Regions from separate parts of the Mangrovibacter phragmitis genome, predicted to be linked through region 3. Evidence: predicted binding sites of a transcription regulator. Region 3 holds the regulator's gene; each other region holds the start of a gene.
The links. The regulator CRP, encoded in region 3, controls carbon source genes, mostly activating them, when cyclic AMP is high. The targets are predictions, from matches to a motif close to ATGTGANNNNNNTCACAT.

Region 1 (5,439 bases), 1.4 Mb from region 3:
CCCGTTTATCACCACTCTGGGTACGATGATTATCGTCTACGGGATCAACTCCCTGTATTACGATTTTGTCGGTGCATCACCTATTTCTGGGTTTGCACAAAAATTCTCCACCTTCACGCAGGGGTTTGTACAAATGGGCTCGTTCCGGTTGTCGTACATTACCTTCTACGCGGTGATAGCCAGTATTTTTGTCTGGATCCTGTGGAACAAAACACGCTTTGGTAAAAACATTTTTGCCATCGGCGGCAACCCTGAAGCGGCGAAAGTATCCGGGGTGAATGTTGGCCTGAACCTGTTGATGATCTACGCCTTATCTGGTGTGTTTTACGCCTTTGGTGGGATGCTGGAAGCCGGGCGTATTGGTTCGGCAACCAACAACCTGGGCTTTATGTACGAACTGGACGCCATCGCGGCTTGTGTGGTGGGAGGGGTCTCGTTCAGTGGCGGTGTTGGAACCGTGATTGGTGTGGTAACCGGGGTAATCATCTTTACTGTGATTAACTACGGTCTGACCTATATCGGTATCAACCCATACTGGCAGTACATTATTAAAGGCAGCATCATTATCTTTGCTGTGGCGCTGGATTCACTGAAATACACCCGCAAAAAATAAGTTGTTTCTGCAGACTAAAACCGTGCCGGATACACCGGTGCGGTTTTTTTTGCCTGGTTGCTGGTGGACGGGTTAGGGGAGGAAAAACCTGAACAGGTCAGTGAAGCTGCCTTACTCTACGGTGTGTCAGCCGCTTTCTTTTCTGGCCCACTGGTTTTCTTTTGCAGTTCAAGCAATTGCTCGGGCGTCACCGCAGGGTAGCCCTGATTGTCATCGGAAACAACATGTGCCGCAGGAATGGGCACTAATGGCCCCAGGAAATGCGGTTCACGTTTAAAAATAAACAAATCGGCCAGTGCGCCCAGCCGGGCACCGAACTCCCTGAAGCGAACCGACCACATATTTTTCGGAGAAGGAACCGCATAGCACTGTGCCTGAATTCCCATATGCAGCGCAATAAACAATGCGCGCTCGCAGTGAAAACGCTGGGTGATAATAATAAAATCGTTGGTATCAAATACTTTGCGGGTACGCACTATGGAATCCAGTGTCCGAAACCCTGCGTAATCCAGCACGATATCCGCCGGATCCACCCCTGCGGCAATTAAGTCTTTGCGCATGGTCATCGGTTCGTTATAGCTGGTTAATGCGTTGTCGCCACTTAACAACAGGTAGTTTACTTTACCACTGTTGTAAGCATTGAGTGCACCCTGAATACGGTAGCGGTAATACTGGTTAATAACGCCGGTACGGTAATACTTGGCCGTACCCAGCACCACCCCCACCTGGCGGTAAGGCAGGTCCTGGATTTCATCATATACGTAGGGAGCTGTCTGCCAGCTTATCCAGCGATCGAGGGCAAGCGCCGTTATCAGCATTAACCCTGTCAGGACTAACAGACTGTATAACAGACGCTTAAACATAATTAGTAACGCTCGGCTTGCGATTAAAGTGCTTTCAAGGCTACTTGACCACCCCGTGAAGAGCAAGCTGTCGCCGCCTGATTGCAGTTATTTTAAGCACGGGTTGCTCGCATTATCAGGCTAATGTTACGCTGGTTATCTTCTGGCAGCCCAGAGTATTCAGCAGTGAGACAGTACTGTCATGGTGGCTTATCTGCCCATTGGTACGCTCCGCTATTGCTGCGCAAGCGATATCTTCAGCTCCGTAGCCACGCAAGCGTAACAGGTTCAGGGCGACCTGCAATGGAGGTAGAGAGGGGTTAAATGCTGCGTTCTCGGCATAGCTTCCGGCGAAGATATTGCCGTCATGGGTTTGCAATGCTACCCCGCCAGGAGACTGACTATAAGGGCAATGGCTGCGATTGGCCGCACAGATGGCAGCTTGTTCCAGTGCCGGTCCTTTAACCGGGAACCCATGGTTCTCGTTATCCAGCAGAAGCGTAGTGATAGCGAGATCTTTCGGCCCAAAGGCATCCGGCAAGTAATGACCCAGTTTTGCTGGTGCTCGTTCTGGTAAATGAATTTCCAGCGACAACCCACTATTGAGTTCATTCATAAACTGGCGGCAGTGCCCACAAGGTGTATAGTTGACGGTTATCCCGGTTAAGGTCTGCTCACCACCCATCCAGGCATGGCTTATGGCGCTTTGTTCAGCATGAATGGTTTGTTGCATGCAACTGCCAGGAAACTCCATATTTGCCCCAAACCACAGTGCTCCACTGGCACCCTGAACGATCGCACCTACATTGAAATGCGAAATACCTGTCCAGGCGCAGGCTGCTGCTAAAGGCAACAATGCAAAGGCCAGGGCGTTCTTATCCATACCGGTTTGTTGTTGCAGGTGCTGTGTTTGCTCCGGAGTCAACATGGCTGGAAAGGCGCTATCGTCCAAAATAGATTGCAGGGAAGCACGAAGAGTTACAGGCAGAGCTTCAAAGGCTGAAACAAAACGGGGATGCATAACATGATGCCTTGTATCAGGTTAATGGAACCGTAGTGTACGGTTCTCACTAATCTGAATATGTGATCTAACTCTAATTATTAATGCAACTTGCTAATGGTGTTGCGTATTTTCGAGATTGTGCGCAAATTTACCTTAAAACCGCCAGAATAACCGGAAAGAGAAACGGAGCAACCAACGAGGTGATAATCCCGCAGATAACCAGTGCCAGTGAGCTGAATGCGCCTTCCTGAAAATCCAGTTCGGCGCAGCGTGCTGTGCCTAACGCATGGGAAGCTGTTCCCATGGAGAGCCCACGGGAAGCTTTGGTGGTAATGTGCATGGCATTCAACAGGGTGTGACCAAAAACTGCACCTAAAATACCGACATAGATAACACACACCGCGCTGATTGCCGGCAGCCCGCCAATACTTCCGCCAACTGCCATCGCAATAGGGGTGGTGACAGATTTAGGCAATATAGAGGCTGCGATTTGCGGCGTGGCACCCATTAATAGTGCAATGCTGGTGCCGGTTATCATTGCCACCATGCTGCCAATAAAGCAGATAGAAATAATGGATTTCCAGCGGGCGCGAATTTGGTGAAGCTGCTCGTATAGTGGAAATGCCAGCGCTACGACAGCCGGTTGCAGCCAGTCGTTCAGCATTTTGCTGCCCTGAAAATAGTGCTGGTATTTGATTCCCGTGAGCAGAAGAAACGGAATAATCACCACCATGGAAACCAGCAGAGGGTTCAGCAGTGGCGTTTTAACCACAGTGCCAAGCTTGCGTGCTGCAAAGAAAACCACCAGAGTTAGTGGCAATGACCACCAAATATCACTCATTTCTCTTTAACCTCTTTCTGGCCAACAACTTTACGTTCTCCGTGAACCAGGTGAGAGGTCCAACTGACAACGACCAGAACAACGATTGTGCTGATAGTACATGACACCACGATGGGGCCGAACTGGGTACGCAGCAAGTCGAAATACTGCATGACACCCACCCCAATGGGTACGAACAGCAATGCCATGTAACGAATGAATAAGTGGCAGCCAGGCTTTACCCACTGGGCAGGCAGGATTTGTAATGAGAGCAGCAGGAACAGCAACAGCATGCCAATAATCGAGCCTGGAATTGTAATAGGAAGCAGTGTGGCAATAAACTGCCCGGCATACAGGCAGGCATAAATAAAGAAGAAAGCCCGGCAATATTGCCAGATGATAAGCAATGTATGGCGCATTTAAGTAACCCCTGAATGAATGCATTCATCATACAATTAAAAAAGCTTTTGTGCTATGGATCACACCATGAATTCCCGTTATAGCAACAATGCCTTTTTAGTATGGCTGATACCGGTTGATACCATAGGCGATTAATGCAATCCAGTGTGGTAACGGGTTGTAAACCCGGTGCGCGTACTGCCTCTCACAGTCAGGCGGATTAAGTAAAGTAGGGTGCCAGGATACTTTCAAGCCAGCGAATGAAAGTTCGCACGCGCGGAGAAAGGTTGCGCCTGTGCGCCACAACAACGAAAGCGGTGAGGGGTTCAGGAGGCTTGTCCGGAAGTATTTCCACTAATGCCCCACATTCAATATAAGGAGCCAATGCTGAATACCCTGCCTGAATCAGTCCAATCCCTGCCAGCCCTGCTTCATGATAAGTTTGTACACTATTGACTTGAACAGCTCCTGGTAGCGCAAGCAAGGCATAACCTTCACCATTCGGGTATTCCCAGCCAGTTGGTTTGGAGCCCAGTGAGCGTGTGTAGTGGACTATTTGATGACCTTGTTCAACCAGGTCCTTCAGTGTGTGCGGGGTACCAAAACGTTTCAGGTAGGATGGACTTGCAGCATTGATCATGCGTAGTTGTCCCAGTTTTCGGGCAACCAGCGTTTCATCCATTATGGGGCCAAGACGGATAACGCAATCAAAGCCTTCCTGAACAAGGTTGACACTGCGATCAGTGCTGGATAGCTCGAGTTCGACTGCCGGGTGCGCCGACAGAAATTCCGGTAAAGCCGGTATTACAATACTTTTCGCCAGTTCCGTTGGCATATCAATACGTAATTTACCGCGTACAGGTGCGCCGTTTGAGGCAAACATGTTCTGTAATTCTTCTGCCTCAGCCAATAAGTCCAGTGCACGGGAATAAAATAGCCGTCCATCTTCTGTCAACTGCACACTGCGGGTGGTCCGGTGCAACAGTGCAACACCCACGCTTTGTTCCAGTTCACGAATGACCGCAGAAACCCGCCCTTTCTGTGTTCCAGTGCTTTCAGCTGCGCGGGTGAAACTCGCCATTTCCACCACTTTAGTAAACAAAAGCAGCGCGTTCAGATTTTTCATTGTTCCCCTTTTTGGAAACAGTTAGTTTAAATTTCAATCGTTTATACATTTATTTTAACTCAATAGACTTGTGCTTCAAGTTCTCAGTACAGGTAACACCGTGGAGGCATGCCTGTCACTGGGATTATCGGGATGGTTAACCGGGAGGCACAATGAAATATAAGCAACTGGGGCGAACGGGGATATTTGTCTCTGAACTGTGTCTGGGCACCATGACATTGGGGGGAAATGCTGATGCTGGTATATGGGCGGGAATTGGAACTATTGGGCAAAAGGACGCAAGCAGACTGATTGAACAGGCGTTGGTTGCGGGTATCAATTTTATCGATACAGCTGATATTTACTCTTATGGTGAGTCAGAGCGGCTGATTGGTCAGTCATTGAACGATCTTGGGGTAAAACGCAGTGAGATTATCCTCGCGACAAAAACCGGGGGCTTGATGGGGAACCATCCGAATGATCAGGGAGCATCTCGTGGTCATATTATGGATTCTGTTCAAAGAAGCCTGGAGAGGCTTCAGACTGATTATATCGATCTCTATCAAATTCACGCCAGTGATCCGCTGACACCTGTTGAAGAGACACTGCGCGCACTGGACGATCTTACCCGCCAGGGACTGATTCGCTATGTCGGGG
Region 2 (5,439 bases), 2.2 Mb from region 3:
TACAATAAATTCGTTATGACGAATATCATCAGTATCTTACGGCCCAGGTTAGTATTACTGACATATTGGCCGGTTGCCGTTTATAAGATTAAGTATATTGAGGGAGTAGTTTCATGTCGGATTTTCCACCTATCGCAAGTTTGCGTAGTTTTGAAGCCGTCGCTCGTCTTGGTAGCGTAACGCTTGCGGCGAAAGCGCTCCATGTGACCCATTCCGCCATCAGTCAGCAGATTAAAGTGCTGGAAGAAATGGTGGGTGTGAATCTGTTTATCCGTCATGGGCGAGGGGTGCAGATCACCGAAGAAGGGCGGCTCTATGCCTTACAGGTTCGCGATGCGCTAAACCATATTGCAGATGCCACCCGTTTAGTGCAGGTGAAACCAAGAATACAAGAATTGACGCTGGCGGTGGTGCCGTCTTTTGGGTGCCACTGGTTATTGCCGCGTCTGGAACGGTTTCGGGTAAAATATCCGCATATCACGTTACGGATCCAGGCCAGCCTGACCATCACCAACATGCAGCAGGAAGGGATAGATATTGCGATACGGATGGGGAAAGGAAACTGGGAAGGAAGTGACTGCCATTATCTTTTTTCAGATGAACTGATTGTTGTTGCGGCGCCCGGTTATAACGGCGGCGTCCTTCCAAAGACGCCGACTGAGGTGGCTAAGAGCCAAATAATATTCTCCATGGAGTCGTGGAAAACATGGTGTTTCAATGCAGGGCTTGAAAAAGATATTGTACCAGGCGGTTTATGCATTAACGACTCAAACTTAGTCCTCGAGTCTGTCAGGCTCGGCAAAGGTATTGCGCTGGAACGACGCTCTCTGGTTCAGGATGCCATCACTCGTGGTGAACTGGTTCAGCTGACTCCTTTTACCGCACCGTATCCCTGGCCTTACTGGATGGTGACACCTCAGTTAACCAGGATGAAGCCTGAGGCGGCTCTCTTTATGGGGTGGATAGATGAAGAAGTGGCTGCCTGGCGTTTGCTGACTGGGGCTGTATAAAGTAATGGTTAATAAAAAAACAAAAAGCCCGCTTAAGTTTCCTTAAGCGGGCTTCTTAAATTTGGCTCCTCTGACTGGACTCGAACCAGTGACATACGGATTAACAGTCCGCCGTTCTACCGACTGAACTACAGAGGAATCGTGTGAACGGGGCGCATAATACTGAGCCCGTAGTTATGTGTCAACACCCCGATTAACTCACTGATTCAATTGATTAATTAACAATCGTTTTGCATATTTATTGCACGGGATAATGGGGGCCGCTACCGGATTGAAGCCGCTTTTGCGGGTCCTGGCGGTAAAACTGGCAGAAACGCTGCCAAAGTGATGGAAACCGGGTCGCAAACAGGTCTGGTGCACTGAAAAAATACTCTGTTAAAACAGCAAAACATTCAGCAGGGTCGGCGGCAGCCCATGCATCAATACTGGCAGCACTTTCACCCACCAAATCAATTTCTTCCTGGATGGTTGCCATGGCGGCATTCAAATCATGTTCCCAACCGACAACATCACGTAACGCTATCATCGGCACACCGTTGGTTACCCCATTGTTTCTGCCATCCAGTTTGTGTGCCACTTCATGAAAAATAAGGTTGAAGCCAGATGCATCAAAAGAATCCTGAACATCGAGCCAGTTGAGAACCACCGGCCCCTGTTGCCAGCTCTGGCCAGACTGCACTATATGCTGGTGGTGAACCAGACCAAAGTCATCAATCCATTCATCATCGACAACGAAAGGATCGGGGTAAATGAGTACCTCATGAAAACCATCAAGCCATTCAAACCCCAGCTCCAGTACTGGCAGGCAGAACAGTAGGGCGATACGGGCGCTGTTTTCTTCACTTAATTCAAGCCCCTGTAAAGGCACCAGGCGTTTATGCTGCAAAAAGCGGCTGGCAAGGCGCACCAGTTTTTGTTGTTCTTCTGGATTCAACGGGGCAAGTACCGGGATTGCCAGTGCGTTTTCCCACAAGGGAGAAAGTACCTGTGATGTATCGCTTTCTTGCCATGGCCATTTAATCATCGTTATTTGCTCGCAATCTCGTCAGTTAAACGTAAAGCGGAGAGCGGGGACTGTTAAAATGCCAAAAACCGGTGCATCATGGCAACCATTGACGCGGAGAGGTGCCGGAGCGGCTGAACGGGACGGTCTCGAAAACCGTTGAGGGGGTAACCCCTCCGAGGGTTCAAATCCCTCTCTCTCCGCCAGTATTCAAACAGTTACTCTGCATTATTCAGTGAAAAAAGTCCCGCTAAGATAATCTGTTGAGAAAATGCGAAACCGTAATTTACCGGTGCATAAGTAAAGCCTGCTATTCTCATTCAATACCTGCCAGACTGGATTTACGGTCACATTCCCTATATTGCCCATTGTGTGTCGTTGTTGCTGTTCTTTTGCCTCATCTCACTGACGCAGCCCAGAGCCACGGGTCGTTATCCCCTGATTTGTGGCAAATATCAATCGCTGTGTAAGGGCGATTGTCTGGCCTTTGATCTACTTCACACCTCACGCTATTGCTGGTGTGTACTTTGCCGCCCGGGAGGCAACGCTCAGAAAATGGACATCACCTGGCTGGTGCTGTGCAACGAAGTAACAGATGATAATCCGTTTTTATCACTTTGCAGGGAAATTCAGGTAACAAATATTTACTGAGAGGAATAGAAACAGCACAGTTTCAGGATAAAGTTGCTTTTTAAGTAAACTGTTATGCAGGGAAGGCAGGAATGAAAGAGCCGGTACTCCCGATATTATCGCAGAGGATCTGTTCTGTTCATTTTACCGAAATGAGAGCACGGAAAGGTATTTTGTTAAGCCGCATTATATAAACTTATGCGTTTCGCCGGTATGGCATTGTGTATTGCAGTGCACCTCAACCAACCCGGGTATTACTCTGCCAGCCAACTATTAACGCTATTGAATAATAACGGGCACAAATGTGTGCCCGTAACGCCTTACCTGGTGGGAAACCGAATTATGCCAGACCAGGCAACATTGCTCAGGACTGCCCTTCGGGCATGGCGGATGAGTGGTGAGAGGAAATCAACCACTGGTTATCAACGTAGTCGTAGGTGAATGTATACCGTGCCTGAATTTTCGTGTTATCACTAAAGGTAAAAGTATAAATACCGCTGTCTATTGCCGTATTACAACCGAGGCGTACAGTACGTTGGTTGATTTCCCCAACCGGTTTTTTTTCCAAAAAATGTTCAAAATAATCTATTCGCTGATCATTAGTGAGGCGTACCTGGTTGGAGACCGTTGGCAACAAGACGGCATCGTCAGTATACAATGCCGCAACTTGTTGGGCATCACCGGTTTGTAATGCGTTATTCCAGGCAGTAAAACGCGCTTCTATCTGCGGGATATCGGTATCAGTGCATGCGACTTTTTCTGCTGCAATACCAGTCATTGAAGCAACTACACCAAACAAAGCAATTCCAGTGCGTAAAATCATTTATTTTGCTCTCCATATAATAAGCATGCAGGAGATTAAAGAATATTGGTCAGGGAATATACTGTTTTTACGCATGTTTAAATTTGCGTAACTGTATTTTTTATTGTCAGGATTTTTTGCAGGCTGTTTGCAGCAGGTAAATTTGGTGTGGGGCACTAAACGAAAACATTATAAAAAATAAACAAACAATCAGCCTGCCAGTATATGCGCAGGCCCGCCAGCTGGCGTAATCACAATCACCTGACGGATACAACTTGCCCAGGTAATACTCACCCTGTGGTAATCGAGCCACCTGCTGAGCCAGTAGACCTGAAGCGGAGTTGAATCGTCAGGAATATACAGTGGAATAAAAAGGCAATAACGAATTGATTATTCCATGAAAATGTTTATGTGAACAGTATCTGTAAAGCACAAAATGCAAAAATAATATTTATTCCGTTTAATGAAGTGGTTGCAGCATGAAATCATGCCTGGAACTCAAATGATGAATAAAAAATGGATGCTGTCTGTAATATTTCGACATTTTATGGTTTAACGCAGGAGGAATGGAAAAACGGAAGCACAGAAAAATCCGGTTTCTTTACCAGAAGGGAAGAAACCGGCTTCACTGAACATAAAATGTGATATAAATCACATTGAGCGGCAACCGGCTGCTGACTGATAATTTTGCATGAGAAACATACTGTTATGGATGATAAACCGCGCCGCGACCTGGGCGGCAAACTGGCGTTATTTGCTTTCTGGATTTTTTGCCTTTATGCCCTGTGGGCTATTTTGCGTTATTTCTGGGTAGTCAGTGCTGTGCAACCTGTTCCTGGTAATGTTCATGGTACATTTTCCGACAAATTACTGGACGCCCTGGCTGGGGGAATGGTATTGGGTGCTATTGCCCTGATACTGGGGGCTGTTGTTTGGTATACCCGGCCTGTCAGTCACCGCTAGAATGTCACTTTAGTGTCATCATTGGCTGGCAACGTATAGCCACATGTGCAACTCTGGAGCGTAAATGTTATTACAAGACTGGCAGTTACAGTTTGAACAATGGTTGTCGCAGCATGGGCCTCAGGATGATGCCGCTCATGATTTATCGCATTTCCGCCGGGTCTGGTTTACGGCACAAAAGATGTTGCGCCACCACGGCGGGGACGCACTGGTTGTGTTAACCGCATGTTATTTTCATGATGTGGTTAATTTGCCTAAAAATCACCCGGAACGCCATCTTGCTTCCAGAATGGCTGCCGATAAAACCCGGCACATTCTGGCGACCCATTTTCCGGCCTTTCCGGCGGAGAGTTATGATGCCGTCGCTCATGCGATAGCCGCGCACAGTTTCAGTGCCGGGATTGTGCCTGAAACAACAGAAGCAAAAATTGTGCAGGATGCAGACCGGCTTGAATCCCTGGGGGCTATTGGGCTGGCCCGGGTTTTCTATGTATCTGGTGCGCTGGGGCGGCCTTTATTCGATGCAGAAGACCCAATGGCTGAAACCCGCGAACTGGATGATACCCGTTTTGCACTGGACCATTTCCGCAAAAAACTTCTCGCCCTTCCGGCAAAAATGCAAACAGAAACCGGGCGCAGCCTGGCACGTCATAATGCAAACTTCCTGGTTGATTACATGGCAAAATTATGTGCTGAACTGAATGGGGAACTGCTCGGCGTTGATGAGCACATTCGCCAGCAGTTTGCCTGTTAGTTTTCTGCGTAATATAACGGTCAGGCTGTTCCTGGCAGAACGCCTGACCTCCGTTTCCTGATCCTCATAGCGTAATTTATGTTAAGGGCATAATGCATTGATTAATATTTCATCAGGTTCGGTAACAGTAGAAAATTTTTTTACGTAATTTGATTACAATCAATTTACATTTTCTACTGGCTGATACTGTATCCCCACGTTAATCAATAAAAATAATGTGGGTAAAAGGATGCAAGTCAATCGCAGGGGATTTTTTAAAGTCTGTGCCGGGGGAATG
Region 3 (5,439 bases):
TTGGCCAGGCATTTGGCGGCAATGTGGTTCGCGCCGCGAAGGTAATGCATGGGAAAACATCTGCGATCCGCCATAATGATCAAGGGGTTTTTCATGGTCTGAATAATCCACTGACTGTTACCCGCTACCACTCCTTATTGCTTGAACGTGAGAGTCTGCCTGAGGTATTTGAAGTGACAGCCTGGACGGAACAACAAGAAATTATGGGGATCCGTCACCGGTTGCTGGATATTGAAGGAGTACAGTTCCATCCGGAAAGTATTCTTAGCGAACAGGGCCATGCGCTTTTGAATAATTTCCTGAATCGTTGATTTTTTATTGCCATTAAGTGATTTTTTATGCATATTTTGTGATTATAATTTCATTACGCATTTCTGCTAAACATAGGTGGATATGAAATGGCAACTGAACAACCCGCAGTAACCCGCTCTACATTTGATGACGTTATCGTTCCAATTTTTGCGCCCGCAAACTTTATCCCGGTAAAAGGTAAAGGGAGCCGAGTGTGGGATCAGCAAGGTAATGAGTACGTTGATTTGGCAGGCGGTATTGCGGTTACAGCGCTGGGGCACTGCCATCCGGCGCTGGTTGAAGCACTGAAAGCGCAGGGTGAAACGTTGTGGCATACCAGCAATGTGTTTACTAATGAGCCAGCATTGAAGCTTGGGCAAAAACTGATAGCCTCAACTTTTGCAGAGCGTGTTTTGTTTATGAATTCGGGCACTGAAGCCAATGAAACCGCCTTTAAGCTGGCTCGTTTCTATGCGTCCACGCGCCACAGCCCTTATAAAACGAAAATAATCGCTTTTCATAATGCTTTTCATGGTCGTTCTTTATTTACTGTCTCTGTAGGGGGGCAGCCTAAATATTCAGATGGCTTTGGGCCGAAACCAGCAGATATTGTTCATGTGCCTTTTAATGATTTACATGCGGTGAAAGCCGTTATGGATGACCACACCTGTGCTGTCGTGGTGGAACCTGTTCAGGGAGAAGGTGGTGTGATGGCGGCCACACCTGAGTTTCTGAAAGGCCTGCGTGAGCTGTGTGACGAATTCCAGGCTTTGCTGGTGTTTGATGAAGTTCAATGTGGTATGGGGCGTACTGGCAAGCTGTTTGCTTACATGCACTATGATGTGACTCCCGATATTTTGACCAGTGCTAAAGCAATTGGCGGTGGGTTCCCAATCAGTGCGATGCTGACAACAAAAGAGATTGCATCGGCTTTCCATGTTGGCTCGCATGGCTCAACCTATGGCGGTAATCCGCTGGCGTGTGCGGTAGCAGGGGCAGCTTTCGATATTATCAACACGCCGGAAGTACTGGATGGCGTTATGGCGAAACGCGAGTTGTTCGTAAAACACCTGCAGCAGATTAATGAACAATATGCTGTTTTCAGTGATATCCGTGGGATGGGGTTACTGATTGGCGCCGAATTAAGTGCAGCATATAAGGGCCGGGCGCGTGATGTACTGAATGCAGCCGCCGCGAATGATTTGATGATCCTTAACGCTGGCCCGGATGTGATTCGTCTGGCCCCGTCTTTGGTTATTGATTATAAAGATATAGAAGATGGTATGGTCCGTTTTGCCGGTGCAATAAAGGCAGTGGTGAAAGGGCTGTAACTGTATTAATACAACTCCTGTCTGTGTTTTTGTAGCGTGTGCAGGGGAAATTAATAATAAATAAAGCCGGATAATCCGGCTTTTTATCGTTGAAACAGCCTGCAAACAAGCTGTTTCACAAGTGAAAATTAATACAGCGCTTTACCTGAGCTGTCTTTCACGTTTGCTTTCCAGGCTGCGCGAATCTGATCGGTAACATTTGCTGGCAGAGGCGCGTAATCAAGGCTGCTGGCAATAGCGTTACCATTTTTGTAGGCCCAGTCAAAGAATTTCAGCACTTCAGCACCTTTCTGTGCGTTTTCTTGTTTTTTGTAGACCAGGATAAACGTGGTAGAAGAGATAGGCCATGCATCTGCACCTTTCTGATAAGTCAGATCCTGGGCAAAGGTTTTGCTCCAGTCTGCTTCTTTGGCACTATTGCTGAAACTTTGTTGGGTCGGCTCAATTGCTTTACCGTCAGCATCGAACAATTTAGTCCAGGTCAGGTTGTTCTGTTTTGCGTAGGCATATTCAACATAACCAATAGAACCCGGCAAACGTTGTACAAATGCAGCCACGCCATCGTTACCTTTGCCACCCAGCCCGGTTGGCCATTTAACAGTGGTGCCTTTGCCTACCTTGCTTGCCCAGTCCGGGCTCACTTTAGACAGGTAGCTGGTGAAGACGAAAGATGTGCCTGAACCATCTGCGCGGCGCACAACATTTATGTTGGTATCCGGCAATTTGGCTTTTGGGTTCAGCTTCGTGATAGCCGGGTCATTCCATTTTTTGATTTTACCCAGGTAAATATCACCCAGTGTTTTACCATCCAGAGTTAATTCACCTGATTTAATACCCGGGATGTTAACGGCCAGAACTACGCCACCGATAACGGTCGGGAACTGGAACAGGCCATTTTTTGCCAGGTCAGCATCGCTCATTGGCGCATCAGATGCACCGAAATCAACGGTTTTTGCAATGATTTGTTTGATACCACCTGAAGAACCGATTCCCTGGTAGTTTACCTGAGAACCTGTTTTCTGCTGGTATTCTGCAGCCCATTTTGCATAAACCGGCGCTGGGAATGTACCACCGGCACCGGTCAGGTTAGTGGCTGCAAATGCAGTTGTGGTGGACAGAGTCAGAGCGGCGATTACAAGACGGGCTGAAGAGCTAAGCATTGCCATAATTTCTCCCGGAAAAGGTTAGATCAAAAATAATTTTTTAATCGCTGTGTTTTCAGTACCTGGGAAGAATAAGGCGAATTTGTGACAGTTTTGTGTCATTCATGAACAATTTTCAGAATTTGTTAGGTAAAGCTGAAGGGATGCCTGGTTGTGCAAACAAAAAGGCACGCTCTAAAGCGTGCCTGTATGCGTGATTAAATACAGTAAAATTAACGAGTACCGTATACCACAATTGTCTTACCATGAGCGGAAATCAGGTTTTGATCTTCCAGCATTTTTAAAATGCGGCCCACAGTTTCACGGGAACAGCCAACAATTTGACCAATCTCCTGGCGGGTGATCTTGATTTGCATGCCATCCGGGTGAGTCATCGCATCAGGTTGTTTTGCCAGGTTAAGCAAAGTCTGTGCAATTCGGCCGGTTACATCGAGGAATGCCAGGTTCCCCACTTTTTCAGAAGTGACCTGTAAACGACGTGCCATCTGGGATGAAAGGCGCATCAGAATGTCCGGGTTTACCTGGATCAACTGGCGAAATTTTTTGTATGAAATCTCGGCAACTTCACAGGCTGTTTTTGCACGAACCCAGGCGCTACGCTCCTGGCCTTCTTCAAACAGCCCCAGCTCGCCAATAAAATCGCCTTGATTAAGATAAGAAAGGATCATCTCCTTGCCTTCTTCATCTTTGATAAGCACGGCCACAGAGCCTTTTACGATGTAATACAGCGTTTCTGCTTTCTCGCCCTGATGGATCAGGGTGCTCTTGGATGGATACTTATGAATGTGGCAATGTGACAAGAACCATTCGAGAGTCGGGTCTGTTTGGGGTTTGCCAAGCACCATGCGCGGTTATCCTCTATTATAAACTTGCTCAAAGACAGGGTAGGGCCCTGTTGGCGTTACAACATTAAATCGCCCCATTCCTGAAGCGAGCCATAAGTCGTTTGGTCTGTAATCGCTTTTTCCTCTGTAACAGGTATGACGTCACTGTCAGCCTGTTACATCTTGTTTGTTTTAGCACAGGTTTCCTGTAGTGTCTTCTATTGTCTCGTTTCAGCATGACCTGTGTCGCCTTCCATTGCCTGTTTTGTTAATGCCGCGTAATCTGTTGCGATGACACTTTAGTTGGGAGTAATAAGAATGCAGGCGCGAGTTAAATGGGTTGAAGGTTTAACATTTTTGGGTGAATCCGCCTCAGGTCACCAGGTGCTGATGGATGGTAACTCCGGTGATAAAGCGCCAAGTCCAATGGAAATGGTGCTAATGGCAGCAGGTGGATGCAGTGCCATTGATGTGGTCTCTATTTTACAAAAAGGTCGTCACAATGTGACTGATTGTGAAGTCAAACTGACTTCTGAACGCCGGGAAGAAGCACCGCGTTTGTTTACCTCTATTAATCTGCACTTCATCGTTACAGGGAAAGATCTGAAAGATAATGCCGTGGCTCGTGCGGTAGATTTATCTGCAGAAAAATATTGTTCTGTTGCGTTAATGCTTGGCAAAGCTGCCACTATCACGCACTCATGGGAAGTCGTTGAAGGTTAAGTTTTCATGACGGGTGCTGCGCCATGCAGCACCCTGCCTGTTGGTACCCCATATCAGCCTCCCGCGACTTTTTTCCCTTCCGCCAGGCGTTTAACCAGTGGCGTCATGATTAACTCCATCGCCAGTCCCATCTTCCCACCAGGGACAACTAATGTATTGATATGTGAAATAAATGACCCTTGCAGCATTGCCAAAAGCCATGGGAAATCGATATCTTCCAGCCCACGAAAATGAATGACTACAAAACTTTCATCCAGTGAAGGAATGGCTTTTGCGGCAAAAGGGTTGGACGTATCCACTGTAGGGACGCGCTGGAAGTTAAGATGAGTACGTGAGAACTGAGGTGTAATGTAATTGATATAATCTTCCATTGAACGCACAACGGAATCCATCACAGCTTCCCGGGAATGGCCGCGCTCACTGGTATCTCTTACCAGTTTTTGTATCCACTCAAGGTTGACGATAGGCACCACGCCGACCAGAAGATCAACATGTTGAGCAACATCATGAGTCTGGGTAACGACACCGCCATGCAACCCTTCATAAAATAATACGTCCGTGGGTTCAGGCAGTGGTTGCCAGGGGGTAAAGGTACCGGGTACCTGGTTCCAGGGAACAGCTTCATCATAAGTGTGCAGATATTTGCGGGACTGACCGTTACCCTGTTCGCCGTATTGCCTGAATGTGCGCTCCAACAAGGCAAAGTCGTTGGCATCTGGCCCAAAATAGCTGATGTGACGCCCAAGATCGCGTGCTTTACGTATCGCCATATCCATTTCAGGGCGTGTATAGCGGTGAAAACTGTCGCCTTCAACTTCAGCAGCACGCAGATTAAGTTGAGTAAAAATTTTACGAAAGGCAATGCTGGTTGTTGTGGTACCGGCCCCGCTGGAACCGGTAACCGCAATAACAGGGTGCTTGGCTGACATAAACAACCACTCCATCAGTAAGAGGCAAGGTAAAACGCACAGTACTGCAGGTTAAAGCAGTATAGTGGTGGATGCCAATACTGTATGTGACGCCTGTGAATCAGCCCTTAAATTGTGTGCGAGGCATGATATTCACTGTTTCATGCAATTCAGACCAAACCAGCACAGCATCCCCCTG
Region 4 (5,439 bases), 470 kb from region 3:
ACCAGTTTTATCTGTTTGTTATTAAATATTACAGAGAACGCTCACCAGGGTTCGGGAAATAAACAGGCAAAAAAGACCGTTATTCCTGGCGTAATACTTTGTGCCCAAACGCCAGCAGTGCATCAGTCACTTTACGCATCATACGGCTTTCAGGAGCAAACCTGTGCCAGTAAAGCATACGGCGTTGAAACAGCCCTGGTGTTAAATCGATAAGCTCACCGCTGTTTAACTCTTTTTCAATTTGCAGATGCGGAATCATACAGCAGGTTGTTCCCTGACGTGCGAGCTGAACAAATGCTTCTGATGAGTTCACGATATGGCAGGGCACACTGCCCGGGGAAAGATCAAAGTTCTGTTGCAAAAACGCCTGATGCATATCATCAAGGTGGTCAAATGCCACGGCGGGAGCCTTCAGCAAAGATGTACGGTTAACACCATTGGGAAAATAACGTGCTGCAAAAGCTTTGGAACCGACAAACAGGTAATCCAGCGCCCCGAGTTTGTCGACCAGGCAACTGGGCAGTGCCTGAGATTGTATACTCACGGCACCAACCACTTCACCGCGGCGTAAACGCTCCTGAGTACGGGTTTCGTCTTCAACTTGCAGGTTGAGGCGAATCGGGGAATCAGCCAGTACCGGGGCTAGCGCCGGAAGCAACCAGGTTGCCAGACTGTCGGCGTTCACCGCCAGTGACAAGAGCAGTGGTGTTGACCCTGTTTGTTCATCGCCAAGCCATTCTTCTTCAAGTAATTCTACCTGGCGCAGCAATGCCAGAAGTTTCTGCCCTTGCTCTGTAGGCCGGGGAGGAACTGTTCTTACCAACAGGGGCTGACCGAACAAATTTTCCAACTGTTTGATTCGTTGAGACACCGCAGACTGGGTGATACAAAGCTTTTGTGCTGCACGCTCAAACCCGCGTTCGCGGATAACTGCGTCCAGCGCCTGTAGTGTTTTGTAGTCCGGGCGTTTCATTATTTCGGTGTGCTCCTGTTTTTTTGGCTTCTGGCACTATGACATAAAACCAGACATGATCCAGCGAAAATCCTTACATATGGCATGCAAGTTGCCTTTCATTCGGCGTATTTTGGCCTTAAACACGGTATTTTTACTGGCTCTGTTCTATAATACGCCCCCGGTTTTTTCATCTTTTCTATCACAGGCAAAAACACCATGACGCAGGATGAACTGAAAAAAGCAGTGGGATGGGCCGCTTTACAGTACGTGCAACCCGGAACTATCGTTGGTGTCGGCACGGGGTCTACCGCCGCACATTTTATTGATGCACTGGGCACTGTTAAGCATCAAATTGAGGGCGCAGTATCCAGTTCCGATGCTTCGACCGCCAAACTCAAAGCGCTGGGTATTACCGTGTTTGATCTTAACAATGTTGACGCGCTTGGTATTTATGTTGATGGCGCAGATGAGATTAACGGGCAGATGCAAATGATCAAAGGTGGTGGTGCTGCCTTAACCCGGGAAAAAATCATTGCTTCTGTAGCAGATAAATTTATCTGTATTGCTGATGCATCCAAACAGGTTGATATTTTGGGTAATTTCCCGCTGCCAGTTGAAGTTATTCCTATGGCCCGCAGCTGCGTTGCGCGCAGCCTGGTCAAGTTAGGTGGGCGCCCGGAGTATCGCCAGGGGGTTCTGACCGATAACGGTAACGTAATTCTGGATGTTTACGGTTTATCCATCATTGATCCGGTTGCCACAGAAAATGCCATTAATGCGATTCCCGGTGTGGTGACTGTTGGGTTGTTTGCCAACCGTGGCGCGGATATTGCGCTTATTGGTACAGCTGATGGTGTGAAAACTATTGTGAAATGATCTGGCTGGGGGGCTTTTCTGCCCTCCAGAAGCTGTCGTTTTGAAAAAATTTAAGAAATTTTAAATTTAGTGATAATGTTCACATTTAATTCCTGTTGTGGTTTTTATTCCTGCTTTTTTTGATTTTTTTGGCGTGAATCCCCGGCTTTCCTTCTTACTTGCATTTTGTTCAGCATAAGTGACAAAACATCGTTATTGCCGGGGGCGTAATTTTTGATATGTTGACAGAAGGCTGGCTTATTTCATGCAGCGTATTCTTTCAGATAACACAGGGTCGGGAAATGGCAAAAGTATCACTGGAGAAAGACAAGATTAAGTTCCTGCTGGTTGAAGGTGTGCATCAAAAAGCAATCGATAACCTTCGTGCTGCAGGCTACAACAACATTGAATATCATAAAGGCGCACTGGACACTGAATCACTCAAAGAGTCCATCCGTGATGCTCATTTTATTGGTTTACGATCCCGTACCCATCTGACTGAAGACGTTTTTGCCGCGGCTGAAAAATTGGTTGCGGTAGGGTGTTTCTGTATCGGTACAAATCAGGTTGACCTGGATGCAGCAGGTAAACGTGGTATCCCGGTATTTAATGCGCCGTTCTCAAATACCCGTTCTGTTGCTGAACTGGTTATTGGTGAGCTGCTGTTGCTGCTGCGCGGCGTACCGGCCGCGAACGCCAAAGCACACCGCGGTGTCTGGCATAAACAGGCAGTGGGTAGCTTTGAAGCACGCGGTAAAAAACTGGGTATTATTGGTTACGGTCATATTGGTACTCAGTTAGGGATTCTGGCCGAATCTCTGGGTATGCACGTTTATTTCTATGATATTGAAAGCAAACTGCCGTTGGGCAATGCCACCCAGGTTCAGCATTTATCAGATTTACTGAATATGAGTGACGTGGTCAGCCTGCATGTGCCGGAAAATGCATCCACCAAAAACATGATGGGTTCAGAACAGATAGCCATGATGAAGCCAGGCTCACTGTTAATTAATGCCTCCCGCGGTACTGTGGTTGACATCGACGCACTGTGCGACGCACTGGCAAGCCAGCACCTGGCCGGGGCAGCCATTGATGTCTACCCAACAGAACCGGCAACAAACAGTGACCCATTCACTTCGCCGTTGTGCGAGTTTGATAACGTGCTGCTGACTCCGCATATTGGTGGTTCAACCCAGGAAGCGCAGGAAAATATTGGTATCGAAGTGGCCGGTAAGCTGGTGAAATATTCTGATAACGGTTCAACACTTTCTGCAGTGAATTTCCCGGAAGTGTCTTTGCCTCAGCATACCAGCAGCACCAGCCGTTTGCTGCATATCCACGAGAACCGCCCCGGCATTCTGACCGCAATCAACCATATTTTTGCCGATCAGGGGATCAATATTGCAGCGCAGTACCTGCAAACTTCTCCGCATATTGGTTATGTGGTTATTGATATCAATGCGGCAGAAGATGTCGCTGATGCAGCACTGCAGAGCATGAAAGCTATTCCGGGGACAGTACGTGCCCGCCTGCTGTACTAATTAATACATTGCTGCATTGAGCCTTCCTTTGGGAAGGCTGAGGCCGATGACAAACCTCATGTCTGTACAGAACCAGAGGGTGTCACCCAATAAAAATAAGGAAAATCAATTTATTGGTTTTCGGCTGTTAACTAAAAAGAAGGAAAAACCACGTTTTTTCCTTCTTTTTCATCAATCGGAGCCTTCCTTTGGGAAGGCTTTTTTATGCGCCGGCAGTGAGTTACCAGGCCCAGAGTTTTGACGGCGTCACAATAGTGGGTAAGGGAATATCCCATCGCTCGGTGGGGAGTGCCTCCACATGCTGGCAGTCATGCGCGTAGCCTACCGGGATAAAACCATGTTCACGCCAGTTTTGTAGTGTCCGGTCATAAAACCCTCCACCCATACCCAGCCGTTGGCCAGTGCTGTCGAACGCAACCAGAGGGGTTACCAGAATATCGAGATGCTGCAAGGGCAGAATCTGGCGCACATCAAGGCGCGGCTCGGGAATTTTCAGGCGGTTGACTACCAGCTCAGTATCCGGCTCATAACGCACCATAATAAGCCCACCGGTGCTGAACGGGTGCAGAACCGGAAGGTAAACCGAGCGGTTCATTGCCCACAGGCGTTCAATCAGTGGGCGAGTGTCGAGTTCGCCGTCTACAGAGAGGAATAACCCAATATGCTGTGCGCTTGCTGCGGGGGACCAGCTCAGAAAACGTTTGGCCGCTTCATGAGCGGAAGATTGTTGCTGATGAGGAGTTAAAGCCCGCCGAACCTGTCGAATATGCTGACGAATATGTTGCCGGGAAGCAGATACATCCGGTGAGTGCGACATAGACAATGAGATGATGAAAAGAAAGAGGGAATCTCCGAGATGCCGCCGCAGGCTGTAACCCTTGAACCCGTGGTTCAAGGTGAATGTGTCGTCACGACCTTAAGGCTTCCCGGACTGACCGGGCATGCTCACCGGTCGTGGAGCGTCACATTCTGTTTGTTTGAAATATCGGCTCAGGGGACTGGCCCGCTTGCGAACATCTCAGAGAAATTTTTAATTCATGGTTACTGTACCACAGTCAACCCAGAATTGTTATTCAAACTTCGTTTCCGGCCTTTCAGTTATGCGACCTTGTTCAAGTAATGCCTGTTCAATGGTCTGCTGTAACATCCGGATTCGTTGCTCCATACTGGCAGCATAGTCACGGGTTTTCGCTTTTTCTTGTGACAGCTCATAACAGATGTTGAGCGCCGCAATGAAAACCAGTTGCTCTGTATTGGTGACTCTAGTGCGAACTTTCAGATCTTGCAACCGTTGATTCAATTCATCAGCGGCCAGATTCAGCGCATCACGTTGTTCAGGCGGACAATTCACGCGCAGTGAACGACCAAAAATTTGAATGTCGACTGGTTCTGCAGACATGACACCTTCCTGCTGTTTACTCGCCTGCCTTATCGCAGCCCTGGGGCGGCGAAGGGGCGCTACTATAGCTACCCTTATATGAAGATACAAGCCCTTTTCTGGTATCTCCTGGGGCCGAAGTGGTAGCATAACACGAACTTAGCTTCCCAACGACGAAGAATGCGCATGTCTATACAAAATGAGATGCCTGGCTATGCCAGCATAAACCAGTTGCTCAACCAACAAAATGTTGGTTTAACGCCGTCGGAAATGCACGGATTGATTAGCGGGATCTTATGTGGCGGGAACAATGACAGTTCCTGGCAACCGCTTGTCCACGATTTGACTAACGAAGGCCTGGCGTTCAGCCAGAACCTTGCTGACAGCCTGCGCCAGATGCATGGCGCCACCAGTGATGCACTGGAAGATGAAGGCTTCCAGTTCCAGTTATTCATGCCTGACGGTGAGGATGTGTCAGTGTTTGACCGTGCAGATGCTCTTTCTGGCTGGGTGAATCACTTCCTGCTGGGGCTGGGAGTGACTCAGCCGCGCCTGGATAAAGTGAAAGGTGATCTTGGCGAAGCGATTGCTGATTTACGCAATATCGCTCAACTGGGTTACGACGAAGACGAAGATATTGAAGAACTGGAAATGTCTTTGGAAGAAATTGTTGAGTATGTGCGTGTTGCGGCATTGCTGTGTTATGAAAC

Region 1: cdd (cytidine deaminase) is a predicted target of CRP. The motif match lies at 2,537-2,554, and genes of this name have one in related genera.
Region 2: drpB (cell division protein DrpB) is a predicted target of CRP. The motif match lies at 4,085-4,102, and genes of this name have one in related genera.
Region 4: serA (phosphoglycerate dehydrogenase) is a predicted target of CRP. The motif match lies at 1,899-1,916, and genes of this name have one in related genera.

What each region holds. Positions count from the first base shown of each region.
Region 1 covers NZ_CP134782.1:2,540,443-2,545,881, reverse strand. The annotation lists gene mglC (galactose/methyl galactoside ABC transporter permease MglC) at 1-613, shown strand, start outside; gene sanA (outer membrane permeability protein SanA) at 730-1,476, opposite strand; gene cdd (cytidine deaminase) at 1,592-2,476, opposite strand; gene MPHASIOC01_RS12285 (CidB/LrgB family autolysis modulator) at 2,607-3,299, opposite strand; gene MPHASIOC01_RS12280 (CidA/LrgA family protein) at 3,296-3,697, opposite strand; gene MPHASIOC01_RS12275 (LysR family transcriptional regulator) at 3,898-4,803, opposite strand; gene MPHASIOC01_RS12270 (aldo/keto reductase) at 4,956-5,439, shown strand, end outside.
Region 2 covers NZ_CP134782.1:1,744,045-1,749,483, reverse strand. The annotation lists gene MPHASIOC01_RS08340 (LysR substrate-binding domain-containing protein) at 114-1,010, shown strand; tRNA gene MPHASIOC01_RS08335 (tRNA-Asn) at 1,073-1,148, opposite strand; gene mtfA (DgsA anti-repressor MtfA) at 1,249-2,034, opposite strand; tRNA gene MPHASIOC01_RS08325 (tRNA-Ser) at 2,130-2,219, shown strand; gene MPHASIOC01_RS08320 (SgcJ/EcaC family oxidoreductase) at 3,008-3,466, opposite strand; gene drpB (cell division protein DrpB) at 4,154-4,408, shown strand; gene MPHASIOC01_RS08310 (phosphohydrolase) at 4,473-5,162, shown strand; gene fdnG (formate dehydrogenase-N subunit alpha) at 5,392-5,439, shown strand, end outside.
Region 3 covers NZ_CP134782.1:3,934,617-3,940,055, reverse strand. The annotation lists gene pabA (aminodeoxychorismate synthase component 2) at 1-311, shown strand, start outside; gene MPHASIOC01_RS19215 (aspartate aminotransferase family protein) at 399-1,622, shown strand; gene pstS (phosphate ABC transporter substrate-binding protein PstS) at 1,751-2,788, opposite strand; gene crp (cAMP-activated global transcriptional regulator CRP) at 2,998-3,630, opposite strand; gene MPHASIOC01_RS19200 (OsmC family protein) at 3,928-4,332, shown strand; gene MPHASIOC01_RS19195 (phosphoribulokinase) at 4,386-5,261, opposite strand; gene MPHASIOC01_RS19190 (YheU family protein) at 5,362-5,439, opposite strand, start outside.
Region 4 covers NZ_CP134782.1:3,462,498-3,467,936, reverse strand. The annotation lists gene argP (DNA-binding transcriptional regulator ArgP) at 80-973, opposite strand; gene rpiA (ribose-5-phosphate isomerase RpiA) at 1,172-1,831, shown strand; gene serA (phosphoglycerate dehydrogenase) at 2,113-3,351, shown strand; gene MPHASIOC01_RS16685 (5-formyltetrahydrofolate cyclo-ligase) at 3,572-4,168, opposite strand; RNA gene ssrS (6S RNA) at 4,196-4,379, opposite strand; gene zapA (cell division protein ZapA) at 4,421-4,750, opposite strand; gene MPHASIOC01_RS16670 (YecA family protein) at 4,916-5,439, shown strand, end outside.